One region of the Arthrobacter sp. P1_C12_2 genome, then DNA from elsewhere that is predicted to be linked to it. Evidence: riboswitches for the same ligand, from Rfam matches in the RefSeq annotation. Region 1 holds a riboswitch; the other holds the start of a gene.
What was found. A riboswitch is a leader RNA that binds a small molecule or an ion and turns the genes downstream of it on or off. The one in region 1 is predicted to bind glycine.
Positions count from the first base shown of each region.

Region 2: another riboswitch for glycine. It lies ahead of gcvP (aminomethyl-transferring glycine dehydrogenase); the one in region 1 lies ahead of gcvP (aminomethyl-transferring glycine dehydrogenase).

Region 1 is NZ_JBFUAF010000001.1:286,127-295,058, reverse strand. It holds gene AC1DZQ_RS01420 (LacI family DNA-binding transcriptional regulator) at 1-294, opposite strand, end outside; gene AC1DZQ_RS01415 (type I restriction endonuclease) at 1,091-2,182, opposite strand; partial or broken gene AC1DZQ_RS01410 (short-chain dehydrogenase) at 2,260-2,436, shown strand; gene AC1DZQ_RS01405 (hypothetical protein) at 2,624-2,929, shown strand; gene AC1DZQ_RS01400 (hypothetical protein) at 3,040-3,879, opposite strand; gene AC1DZQ_RS01395 (hypothetical protein) at 4,454-4,834, shown strand; gene AC1DZQ_RS01390 (hypothetical protein) at 5,304-5,513, shown strand; glycine riboswitch at 5,658-5,755, shown strand; glycine riboswitch at 5,757-5,865, shown strand; gene gcvP (aminomethyl-transferring glycine dehydrogenase) at 5,918-8,782, shown strand; gene gcvT (glycine cleavage system aminomethyltransferase GcvT) at 8,793-8,932, shown strand, end outside.
Region 2 is NZ_JBFUAF010000041.1:3,272-7,906, reverse strand. It holds gene AC1DZQ_RS22355 (MFS transporter) at 1-1,530, opposite strand, end outside; gene AC1DZQ_RS22350 (TetR/AcrR family transcriptional regulator) at 1,598-2,137, shown strand; glycine riboswitch at 2,248-2,346, shown strand; glycine riboswitch at 2,348-2,463, shown strand; gene gcvP (aminomethyl-transferring glycine dehydrogenase) at 2,503-4,635, shown strand, end outside.

The sequences.
Region 1 (8,932 bases):
CTCCTGCGCGGCCTGTTCCTCGGCGCCGCGGACAATGTTGGCGGCATAAGGCGCGATCACGATTTCCGTGATCAGCCCGTAAAGCTTGGTCTGCTTGGAAGCCAACGCACGGGCTCCCGCGTTCGGGCGGTAGCCCAGTTCGGTCACAGCCTGGTGGACGCGGTCACGGGTTTCTTCTGGAATTCCGTTTCCCGTTCCACCATTAAGGACAAAGGAAACAGTCGTCCGAGAAACTCCGACATGGTTCGCGACATCCTGCATCGTCACTTTGGCCTGCCGTGGGTTCGTCTCCATTGACCGTCCGATGTCTCGTAATAGGGATGAATATTGGATGAGAGTCTAGCCGCACCTACTGATGCGCGTTACTAACGCGCGTTAGTAGATGTGAGATAGAACATATCCCGCATTGGGTTGGGGTGTCAAGGAGCGTGTGAAGGGCCAACTAATACGCGTCAGCTTGGAGTGGGCGCCCGTCGCATGCGTTCCGTGCGATCAGGGTTGCCCGCGCCGGGGAAGGATGTCGACGTGCGGGCCTAGCCTGAGGAAGGGCGTAACCGGCAGCCTTGGTTGTAGCCTACTTGTCCTTACATGCCGACAACCTTACATAACGTCGGGTATCGGCCGTCGCAGGTTGCCTTGGAGCCGCTGTCCTCGACGGGCGTGTGATCCAAAGGTCTGAGCCGCAGGCACCCGCAGCACCCCAACAGCCGCCACCAAGGACGACACCGCATTTGGATCCGTCCCCGCGGCCCACTGCATCCACGCCTCGAACGTCGCGTCGATCAAAGCGGTCCACAGATTCCCGGCAACCTCCTCGCGGACCCCGGCCGAAACCAAATAGGCCCGCGCCCGCTCGCGCTGCGGCGCCAGGGACTCGTAGCTACGGCTGACCAGGTCCGGTGTCCGGGGATGAGCGCAGTCGGCCACGCGTGACTGCGGGGTCCGGCGACACACCAAGGGAATCGCAATTGGCGACACACCAAGGGAATCGCAATTAAGGAAAGCGGACGACGGTGGGAGGTCCCGCCGTCGTCCGCTTGTCTCTACTGCGAAATTATATTGCCCTGGACTGGGCCGCCAGTTTCGGCGCTTACAGGTAGCTCTTAACGCTCGCGCGGAGGGCTTCGGTGTGCTCGTAGATCTCTTCTAGCGAGCTAATGGGAACCCGCGTCTCTTCCCTGTTGTCGTCGAAAATGCCGATGTACTTCTGGGTGCGGTTGAAGTGCAGGCGTGCGATCGGCTTGCGGTTGTTGTCGTCCAGCAGCACCGCGAAATAGGACTTGGCATCCCTCTGCGCTACGCGAGCGGGCTTGACTTCGCTGCAGACGATGGCCCGCACGATCTGGTATCCCTCGATTTCCTCCAGCGTTGTTTCCAAGCCGTCAGCCTCGGCCAGGTCTGCTTCGGCCACGGGGGCGCTGGTGACGCTGGCAGCCACTGTTGCATCGTCATTCTGCGGGAAGGCCGGGGCGCCGAGGGCCTTCTTCAGCCGCTCGTTCACCTGGTCGTTCAGGAACTGTTTGGACGCTTTGGTCACCAAAGCGGTGAATTGTTCACGCACCTTCTGGGTGTAGGCACCCGTATACACGCGACCCGTGAGGAACTTGATCCACTCGTCCTCAGGCTCCTTGAATTGTGAGGCCAGGGTCCTCTTGAGTTCGCCGATGTATTTCAGTTCGCCGGCCGCGCTGATTATCGAGTCGAGATCAAAGACGTCCTTGGACAGTTTCTGCAGCTCCGGAATGAGGGATTCGTCGATGTCGTTCAAATCCAGCACGAGGAACGGCTTGGCGTCCATGCGGTTCGGTGCATCGAGGTCGGTGAAGAATTGGTACACCTCGCCGTTGGTAAGAATGGCGATCCTGGCGTTGGTGACGGCAAAGTACCGGAAAAGCTGAGAGGCGTGCTCGATCTTCACGGGTTCCGAGGACTTCTTGCACTCGATCAGGATCTGCACCTCGCCGTCCTTGACGATCGCATAGTCGATCTTCTCGCCCTTCTTGAGACCCACATCCGCGATGAACTCCGGAACCACTTCCATGGGATTGAAGACGTCATAGCCAAGGATTGTGGAAATGAAAGGCATGACAAAGGCATTCTTCGTTGCCTCTTCCGTCTGGATCACACCTCGCTGCTGGCGCACCTTTGCTGCCAAAGCCGAAAGTTTTTCTGCAAAATCCATTTGTCCCCCTACGAATTGATAGTGCTGCCAACCGTAGCGCAGCCCTGTGCCAAGTTGATGAAAGTTGCGTTAGAGGGTCCAATTGGGGATCCCAGCTCGCGGCCGAACGCCTCGGCCCGCTGATGCAGGCCACCGTCCCGACACCCGCCACCGCGGCGCAGCTCGCCGCCTCCATCACGTTCCTGCTCAGCGACGACGGCACCAACATCAACGGCGCCATCCTCGCCTCCGACAGCGGCTGGTCCGCGCTGTAGGGGAGGTGCACCCAGGCGCAAGCGGACGACGGCGGGGAGTCCCGCCGTCGTCCGCTCGTGAAGCTCGTTCGCCTGGTCGTTCAGGAGGGCAGCGCAGCGCCGGTTCAAGTCCGCCCTCGGGCCCTACCGGAAAGACGCTGGACGGCCTAAGGTGGTCCCTGCCACAGCCCGAGGGAAAGGAACGACGATGTTCACCCTGCAGATTAGCTATCCGGTCCGGGAATACGAGGCTTTCAAGAAAGTGTTCGACACGGATCCCGCAGGCCGCGCCGCCTCGGGCGCCCGGTCTGTCCGCTTGTTCCGGGATACCGAGGACCAGAACAGCGTGGCAGTGCTCCTTGACTTCGACACCAAGGATGCCGCGACCGGCTTTCTGGAAAAGTTGCGCAGCCAGGTGTGGGACAAACCCGACGTGATAGGGCAGCTGATGACGGCAGCGCCGACAGCCAGGATTCTGGAAGAGGTGGCCCGCGAGGGCCAAGGTGCCGGCTGACCGCTGAGAATACGGTGGTCCTCGTCGGATGAGCCAGCCGCCACAACACCACCGCCCGGCCCCGCCATCCCTAACAGATTCCTATCGGTCCTTAGTCCCTATCATCGCCATCACGGTGCGGGCTGCTCGGCCGATCCTGAATCCGAGGACACCTCGGGCTGCAGGGTCTGTTCGGTTGCGGGGGCGGGGTCCGGGCTCTGGCCGGTTTCGGGGGCAACGTCCGCCGGCGTGGTATCGCTTGGTGCGCCGGCTCCCGGCACTTCGGTTCCGGCCGAGCCGCTGTCCGCGCCACTGGGGCTACCGTCCGTGGTCAGGCCATCTTTTTTGTTGGCGCCTTGCTCGACTTGCCCAGGCACTTGCGCGACTTGCCCAGGTCCTTCATTCACGTCCTTAGTCGATGCGTCCGTCCCGTCCGGGACAGTCGGATTGCCGCTCAATGCTGTGCCCAGCGTCGTCGTGGGCCCGGTCGCACCGCCGTCGATGCTCGAGTTCGACGAGACAAGGCTGGAGATGGGCTTATTTGTTCCGAATTCGAGTGCAGTGACACCGACCATGGCGATAACGAATGCGGCAGCACTGACCACCCCGACCTTGATCCAGGTCTTGGGGGTGAACTGCCTCTTCAGCCGTTTGGCTCGAGGTTCGTCGCTCTCGGGCGGAGCGCTGGCGGCCAGCATGTCGCCGTCGTCAGCGGGCAGTCCGCCCCTGCGTCGCTTTGGGATTTTCGTCAATGCCACGGTGGCTGCCGAACTGAGTGTCCGCGCATAGAGAGCGGCGCCCACCGTGGCAACGATAGAGCCGAGTGCGGCGCCGATAAGCGTCCCGGCAACGCCTAGGAAGGACCCCACCAAGGCAGAGGTCACCGCGGCCAGCGCCGAGCCAATAGTCTGGGTGCCACTTAGCCCGAGGAGCTGTTTCGGCTTGTCTTCATTAGCGGAGTCTGCAGGCATCTTCAAACACATTTCAGTCAGGTAATGTTACGAACAGATAACTTTACCTGCCCGCGGCTGGCTCCCGGCTGCCGCCGTAATAATTTGAGACGCTTCTCACGGACAAGAGGAGGGTCAAGGTTCATGCCATCGAGGCGACCGGTGGAGGTCGAGAAGTGTCGATGATCTAGGGACGTCGGGACCGAGGCTGAAGAATTCGAGGAACAACTCCTGCTGGCCCGCGCCGCAGCCCGCATCGATCGTTGTCGTGAAGGCCCAGTGCCGGGGCCGGAGGTTGCGCGGCCCTTTGCCGCGTGCATAGGCGATCCTCAACACAACCTATTGACGTGAGGCAACAGCGGGCGTTGACTGGAAAGGTGCCCCGGGCAATTATCCCGGAAATGACATCGGTCCTGTAGACGCGGACCGATGACCGCCGGTCTCGATCCCGGGCGGACAATTCCACTGACTATCAAGCCGACGTCCCGGTTCCCTGCCCAGGATCGCGTCCAGGGATGCGGATCCTGCCGACGCCATTTCTGGAGTGCATCGGTGGGAGAAGCGGAAACGTCGACCCCTTCGAAGGACCAAGTTCATGAACAAGGCTATGCGCATCATCGGAACAACTGCTGCGACGGCCGCGTTGGGCCTGGGCGCCAGCGCCGTGCCTGCCAGTGCTGCCGTTACAACCTCCACCGTTTCCTGGAACCAATCTTCGTTCGAGCACCGGCATCAGATGCGGGACAACAACCGGCACGATGCCGGACGTGGCTGGTGGGACGGCGATAGCCGCTGGCACGACCACTCTGACGGGTGGGGCTGGCGCGACGACAACGGGAATTGGCGTGACGACAACGACCACAACGGCTCATGGACGGGACGGGACGGCTGCCGTCACGACAAGGATGGGTTCTGGGACCATAACGGTCACCGGCATGACCACAACAAGCGCCACCACGGCTCGGGCACCTGGTGACCGGACACTTCTGAGAGTCTCGGGAGCAGGAATCAACGGGAGGGCGGGACGATTTCCCGCCGTCCCGCTCGTTGTTGTCCTCACACCGGACGACGGCGGGCCCCGCGTCCTGCCCGCCACAGATCCGCAAGGGCGTCCGCCCGGACAGTGTGTCGAATTAGCTACGGCTCGGACCTCGCGCTTGTCGGGGATCTCGGAAGATATTCACGAAACGGGAGAGATGTTCCCGAGGAAGTTCCCATCCGTCGAAGTCTGCTGCAACGGCGGCGCTTTCCGCCTTGCGGGCTGCTCTGAGGGTCGGTTACCTCAACCTGGAACTGGCGGCGGCCATGTGGGTTGCGTTTCCTCGTGACGAAGCCTCCAGCCTCCAGCCGGGTCAGGACGCGGCCTAGGGTCTGGCTTTGAACGGTGGACCGTTGCGGCGAGCTGTTCTTGGTTCATGTGGTGCGGGGCCCCGGCCTTGAGGGCGATGACTGCGGCGCCTGGCCCCACCCTCACCAACATCGTGACCACCAGGGGATCCCAGCGCGGCCGAACGCCTCGGCCCGCTGATGCAGGCCACCGTCCCACGCCCGCCGCGGCGCAGCTCGCCGCCTCCATCACCTTCCTGCTCAGCGACGACGGAACCAACGTCAACGGCGCCATCCTCGCCTCCGACGGCGGCTGGTCCGCACTGTAGGGGAGCGGCACTAAACGCCAGCGGACGACGGCGGGGAGTCCCGCCGTCGTCCGCGGGAACAGCGACTCAATTGAAATAAATTTTGCATCCTGCCCGGCAACCAGATAAATTGTGAGCTGTGTCACCGACCAGTGGCACAGCTTATGATCTGCGGCGGGAGAGTCCTGCCGGTACGTTCAGCAGGCGCCGTAGGAGCAAATCCTCCCCAGGAATCTCTCAGGCCCACGTACCGCCGCGGCAAGGCAACTCTGGAAAGCAGTCCGGGCAACCGGGCTCACCGACGGTGCAAGTGGCGCGCTGCTGAACAGCAGGGCAAAACGGAAACTCTCAGGTCCAATACAGAGCGGGGAGGAACCCGAATCATCGTGGCGTTTTGATGCCACCTGAATTATGGAGTTCCTCTCATGACGGTTCAATCGTCCCCGTCCACCTTCGCAGACCGCCACATCGGCGCCCGCCGCCAGACCGACATCGACACCATGCTCAAGGCTGTCGGCTACGACAGCGTTGACGGCCTCGTTGACAACGCGGTCCCCGATTCCATCCGCCAGGAAAAGCCCCTCACCCTGGACAGCGCCCTCAGCGAAGTCCAGGTGCTGGCCGAACTGCGCAAGCTCGCCTCCAAGAACAAGACCGCCGTGCAGATGATCGGCCAGGGCTACTACGACACCGTCACCCCGCCGGTGATCCGCCGCAACATCCTCGAAGCCCCGGCCTGGTACACCGCCTACACGCCCTACCAGCCGGAAATCTCCCAGGGCCGGCTCGAGGCGCTGCTGAACTTCCAGACCATGGTCCAGGACCTCACCGCGCTCCCGGTCGCCAACGCCTCGCTGCTCGACGAGGCCACCGCCGTCGCCGAGGCGGTGCTTCTCATGCGCCGCGCCAACAAAAACAAGTCCGCTGCCGGGGCCAAGACCGTCCTCGACGCCGACTGCCTCCCGCAGACCATCGCGATCGTCAAGGGCCGTGCCGCAGCGCTGGGCTTCGAGGTGCAGGTCGCCGACCTCTCCGCCGGTCTGCCCGACGGCGACATCAACGGTCTCGTCCTGCAGCAGCCGGGCGTCTCCGGCCGGGTGTGGGACCAGTCCGGCGTGATCGCCGAGGCCAAGGAACGCGGCGCACTGGTCACCGTCGCCGCCGACCTGCTTGCCCTCACCCTGATCACCCCTCCGGGCGAGCAGGGTGCGGATATCGCCGTCGGCTCCACCCAGCGCCTGGGCGTGCCGCTGTTCTTCGGCGGCCCACACGCGGCCTACATGGCGGTGCGCGAGGGCATGGAACGCACGCTCCCCGGCCGCATCGTCGGCGTCTCCAAGGACAACGCCGGCGTCCCGGCCTACAGGCTGGCCCTGCAGACCCGCGAACAGCACATCCGGCGCGAGAAGGCCACGTCCAACATCTGCACCGCGCAGGCATTGCTGGCCATCGTGTCCTCCTTCTACGCCGTCTACCACGGCCCTGACGGACTGAAGGCCATCGCCGAGACCGTCCACAACAACACCCGCGCCCTCGCCGCCACGCTGAAGATCGTCGGCCGCGAACTGGCGAGCGACTCCTTCTTCGACACCCTCACGGTCCGTGTGCCCGGCAAGGCCGCCAAGGTCATCGCCGCCGCCGAGGCCCGGGGCATCAACCTGCGGCTCATCGACGCGGACACAGTTGGCGTGTCCGTCGATGAAACCACGACGCCGGAGGTCCTCTCCGCGGTCGTCGTCGCCTTTGGCGCCGGTCCACTGGTGGAGGCCAAGGGCTTCGAGCTGCCCGAGACGGTGCTGCGCACCTCCGACTTCCTGCAGCACCCGGTCTTCAACACGCACCGCTCCGAAACCCAGCTGCTGCGCTACATCCGCAAGCTCTCGGACCGGGACCTCGCCCTGGACCGCACCATGATCCCGCTGGGCTCCTGCACCATGAAGCTGAACGCCACGGCCGAGATGGAAGCCATCTCCTGGCCGGAGTTCGCGTCCATCCACCCGTTCGCGCCGGACTCCCAGACCGAGGGCTGGCGGGAACTCATCGGCGGCCTCGAAGCTGACCTCGCCGAAATCACGGGCTACGACCAGGTCTCCATCCAGCCCAACGCCGGCTCGCAGGGCGAACTCGCCGGCCTGCTGGCCATCCGCGGCTACCACCTCTCCCGCGGTGACGCCCAGCGCAACATCTGCCTCATCCCGGCTTCGGCCCACGGCACCAACGCGGCCTCGGCTGTGCTGGCCGGCATGAAGGTGGTTGTGGTGGCCACGGCTTCGGACGGCACGATCGACCACGCCGATCTTCAGGCGAAGATCGAGCTGCACAAGGACGTCCTCTCGGCGATCATGATCACCTACCCGTCCACCCACGGGGTGTACGACGCCGACGTCCGCGAGGTGTGCGATTCCGTGCATGCGGCCGGCGGCCAGGTCTACGTCGACGGCGCCAACCTCAACGCCCTCGTCGGGCTGGCCCAGCCGGGCAAGTTTGGCGGCGACGTTTCGCACCTGAACCTGCACAAGACCTTCTGCATCCCGCACGGCGGCGGCGGACCGGGCGTTGGCCCGGTTGCCGCAAAAGCGCACCTGGCGCCGTTCATGCCAGGGGACGCGAACAAGGCGCACGACGCCGGCGCTATCGAACCAGGAACTGGTGCTGCGATCTCCGCTTCACGTTACGGATCCGCCGGTGTCCTGCCGATCTCCTGGGCGTACGTGAAGCTGATGGGCGGCCAGGGCCTCACCGAGGCCACCAAGTCCGCGCTGCTCGCGGCGAACTACATCGCATCCCGGCTGGATGAGCACTTCCCGGTGCTCTACACGGGGGAGAGCGGCCTGGTGGCCCACGAGTGCATCCTGGATTTGCGGGAACTCACCGCCAGGACCGGCGTCACCGCCGAGGACGTGGCCAAGCGCCTCATCGACTTCGGCTTCCACGCCCCCACGCTGTCCTTCCCCGTGGCCGGCACCCTGATGGTGGAGCCCACCGAGTCCGAGGACCTTGCGGAGATCGACCGTTTCATCGAGGCGATGATCACCATCCGCCAGGAGATCGACCAGGTCGCCAACGGCGATTTCACGGTGGAGAACTCCCCGCTGCGCAACGCACCCCACACGGCAGCCGCCGTCGTCAGCACCGACTGGACCCGCGAGTACCCGCGTGAGCAGGCCGCATTCCCCGTCCACACACTCAGGCAGGACAAGTACTTCCCGCCGGTCGGACGCATCGACGGCGCCGCCGGAGACCGCAACCTGGTCTGCTCCTGCCCTCCGCTTTCCGAATTCGAGAACTAAGGATTTTCTGATGAGTGAGAACTACACCGCTCTCTACGAGCAGCACAAAAAGGCCGGCGCCTCCTTCACGGACTTCGGCGGTTGGCAGATGCCCCTCAAGTACGAATCGGAACTGGCCGAGCACCACGCTGTGCGCAACGCCGCGGGCCT
Region 2 (4,635 bases), on a different contig from region 1:
GCAGGCCCCGGACATCAGGACCAACGCAATTGACGCCGTGACGTGCACGCCAGAGTCGAAGGCGGAGCGTGCGGCCGCTGTCACTGCCTCCGCCAGGGGAGCCGGCAGCATCCGGGCCAGATCCACCGCGCCTGCGAGGGTTTCACCGGCTTGGCGGGTGGCGGCGGCCGGGGCGAGCTCGGACACGCCCGCGGGGAGCCGGAGATTGCCCTGGTAGGAGGCCGTCAGGATCGAGCCCAGGATCGCGGTGCCCAGCAGGGACCCCACTTCATAGCCGGTCTCCGAGATGGCGGCGGCGGCCCCCGACTTGTTGGCGGGCGCAGCGCCCAGGATCAGGTCATTCGAGATCGTTTCCGCGGCACCCACTCCGAGGCAGAGAACCATCAGCGCGGCCAGGAGCAGTGACGGGCCATGGCTGTGGTCGCCGAACGCCACCAGGAAATAGCCCGCCGCGCTCAGCAGCAGACCGCCGGCCACCACAAAACCAGGGCGCACCTTGCGCACCAGCGGGACCACGAGCAGCCCCGCGACGACTGTGGCGATGAGGGCCGGGACCATGGCGACGCCGGAGGCCGAAGGGGACTGGCCCTCCAGCAGCTGCAGATGCTGGGCCAGGAAGAGGATGAAGCCATTGAAGGAGAACAGCGCCAGGACGTTGGCAATGATGGCCGTACTGAAGATTCGGTTGCCAAAGAGGCTGACATCGAGCATCGGCGCGGTGCCCTCCCCGCGGGCAAGTGCGCGCTGCCGCCGGATGAACACATAACCCATGAGCAGGCCGGCACCGATGCTCGCGAAGGCCTCCGGGGCAGGCCCGTGGGTGGCGAGGGTCTTGATCCCGTAGACCACGGGCACCATGACCAGCAGGGACAAGACCATGCTCGGCACGTCCACGCGGCCCGGCTTCGGGTCGCGGGATTCCGGGATCAGTGCAGGGCCGAGCAGCAGCAGGGGCAGGATGATCGGCACCGCGATCAGGAGGACGGCGCCCCACCAGAAATGTTCCACCAGCCAGCCGCCGGCAATCGGGCCCAGGGCGGCGCCGCCGGAGAAGCCAGCGGCCCAGATCGCCACCGCGAGCCTGCGCCGGTTGGGCTGCGGAAAAATGTTCCGGATCAGCGACAGCGTGGACGGCATGAGCATGGCGCCGAACAGGCCAAGCCCGGCGCGGCCGGCGATCAGCCATTCGGCGCTCGGCGCGAACGCCGTCACGGCCGAAACCGCGGCAAAGCCCGCGCTGCCGACGAAGAGCAGCCGGCGCCGGCCGATCCTGTCGCCCAGGCTGCCCATCGCGACCAGGAGTCCGGCCAGGACCAGGGGATAGGCATCGACGATCCAGAGCAGTTCGACGCCGGAGGCGGCCAGGCTGCTGGCGATGGCCGGCAGGGCGAACGTCAGGGCCGTGTTGTCCACGGCCACGAGCAGGACGGGGAACATCAGCAGGGCAAGCGCCACCCAGTCACGCCACGGTGCCCGGGGGTCGGTGGCTGCCGTAGTGCTGGTGGCTGCGGTGATCGATGGAATGCTCATCAACGTAACTATACCGTCTGGACGGTACAGTTAAGAAATGCGCGACAGGACAGGCATGATGGGAGGCATGCCCAGGAAACCCGTCGCCCGCGAGGCCGTCCTCGATGCCTTCGAATCTCTGCTCATCGAAGTCGGTGAACGCGCTGCCACACTGGACGCCGTCGCGCGCCGGGCCGGCGTTTCCAAGGGCGGCCTGCTCTACCACTTCCCGACCAAGGAGGCGATGATCGCGGTCCTGCTCGAACGGCTGGACCGGCATCTGGCTGCGGATGTTGCTGCCATGGGGGAGGCCCCCGAAGGGGCGGCCGCCTACTTCATCAAGTCCTCGGTGTGGGCGGATACCCCCATGGACCGGGTTTTCGTGGCGGCAACGCGGCTCGCCGAGGTGGCGCACGGGGAGACCCTCCGCCGCTTCGCCGCCGCCCAGGCGAGCTGGCTGGAACTGTTGGCGGCCGACGTCGGACCCGCCATGGCGAAGGCCGTCCTGTACATGGGGGACGGACTGTATTTCAACGCCATGCTGGCCCGGGGGCCCGGCGGGCCGCTGCCGGAGGTTGAGGCGGATGTCCGGAGCCTCCTGGCCGCCGTCGAGCGCCTGCGCGGCTGACGCCCGCCGCCCGTAACCTGGGTCCACCGCCGGGAGGGAGTTTGCGGACGCGCGCCCGGCGTAGGACAATAAGAGCTGTGACTGTTGTCACCCCCAATTGAATACGCCTTTGATCTGCGGCGGGAGAGCCCTGCAAGTAGGTACAAGCAGGCGCCGTAGGAGCAAATCCTCCCCAGGAATCTCTCAGGCCCATGTACCGCCGCGGCAAGGCAACTCTGGAAAGTAGCAGGCGTGTCCCGGACGTGCCGTGCTCACCGACGGTGCAAGCGGAGTCCCTGAATCGCAGGCTGCGCGGAAACTCTCAGGTCCAATACAGAGCGGGGAGGAACCCAAATCAATGTGGCGTACCCTGCGCCGCCTGAGTTATGGAGTTCCTTGTGACTGTTACCCCAGCCTCCACGTCCTTCGTTGACCGGCACATTGGCGCCCGCCGCCAGGCCGACGTCGACGCCATGCTGAAGGCTGTCGGCTACGACACCGTCGACGCCCTGGTGGACACCGCCGTTCCGAAGGACATCCGTCAGGACGCCGACCTTGCGCTCGCCGCGGCCCTCAGCGAAGTGGAAGTCCTCGCCGAGCTACGCAAGCTGGCCTCGAAGAACAAGACCGCCGTGCAGATGATCGGCCAGGGCTACTACGACACGCTCACCCCGCCGGTGATCCGCCGCAACATCCTCGAAGCCCCGGCCTGGTACACCGCGTACACGCCCTACCAGCCGGAGATCTCCCAGGGCCGGCTCGAGGCGCTGCTGAACTTCCAGACCATGGTCCAGGACCTGGTCGGCCTGCCGATCGCCAACGCCTCGCTGCTGGACGAAGCCACTGCCGTCGCCGAGGCCGTTCTGATGATGCGCCGCGCCAACAAGAACAAGACGGCCCACGACGGCAAGACCGTCCTCGACGCCGACTGCCTCCCGCAGACCATCGCGATCGTCAAAGGCCGCGCCGAAGCCCTCGGCTTCGAGGTCGAGGTCGCCGACCTCTCCAAGGGCCTGCCCGAGGGCGTCATCAACGGCATCGTCCTGCAGCAGCCGGGCGTTTCCGGCCGCGTGTTCGACCACACCGCCGTGATCGCCGACGCCAAGGAACGCGGCGCCCTCGTCACCGTCGCCGCCGACCTCCTCTCCCTGACGCTCATCACGTCCCCGGGCGAGCAGGGTGCTGACATCGCCGTCGGCTCCGCCCAGCGCTTCGGCGTGCCGCTGTTCTTCGGCGGCCCGCACGCGGCCTACATGGCCGTGCAGAAGGGCCTTGAGCGCTCCATGCCCGGCCGCCTCGTGGGTGTCTCCAAGGACAACGCCGGCGTCCCGGCCTACCGCCTGGCCCTGCAGACCCGCGAGCAGCACATCCGCCGTGAGAAGGCCACCTCCAACATCTGCACCGCCCAGGCCCTGCTGGCCATCGTGGCTTCCTTCTACGCCGTCTACCACGGCCCCGACGGGCTGAAGGCAATCGCCCAGTCGGTCCACGTCCACGCCAAGACCATCGCAGCTTCCCTGAAGGCCGCAGGTTTGGACGTGCTGCACACCTCCTTCTTCGACACCATCACCGTCTCCGTGCCGGGCCGGGCAGCCGAGATCATCGCGGCCGCCGACGCCAAGGGCGTCAACCTGCGCGCCATCGACGGCGACACCGTCGGCATCTCCGCCGATGAGGCCACGACAGTGGACATCGTCGCCGACGTCATCGCCGCTTTCGGCGCGTCGGTGACCGACACGGCTGAAGGGTTCGGCCTGGACCCCGCCGTCGAGCGCACCTCCGACTACCTGCAGCACCCGGTGTTCAACACGCACCGTTCCGAGACCCAGCTGCTGCGCTACATCCGCCGCCTCTCAGACCGTGACCTGGCCCTGGACCGGACCATGATCCCGCTGGGTTCGTGCACCATGAAGCTGAACGCCACGGCCGAGATGGAAGCCATCTCCTGGCCGGAGTTCGCCTCCATCCACCCGTTCGCCCCGGAATCACAGACCGCCGGCTGGCGCGAACTGATCGAGGACCTCGAGGCCCAGCTGACCGAGATCACCGGCTACGACCAGGTCTCGATCCAGCCGAACGCCGGTTCCCAGGGCGAGCTCGCGGGCCTGCTGGCGATCCGCGGCTACCACCTCTCCCGCGGTGACGCCCAGCGCACCGTCTGCCTGATCCCGGCCTCCGCGCACGGCACGAACGCGGCCTCCGCGGTGCTGGCCGGCATGAAGGTCGTGGTGGTGGCCACGGCTTCGGACGGCACGATCGACCACGCGGACCTGACCGCCAAGATCGAGGCGAACAAGGACGCGCTGTCCTGCATCATGATCACCTACCCGTCCACCCACGGGGTGTATGACGCCGACGTCCGCGAGGTCTGCGACGCGATCCACGCCGCCGGGGGCCAGGTCTACATCGACGGCGCCAACCTGAACGCGCTCGTGGGTCTGGCCCAGCCGGGCATGTTTGGCGGCGACGTCTCGCACCTGAACCTGCACAAGACCTTCTGCATCCCGCACGGCGGCGGC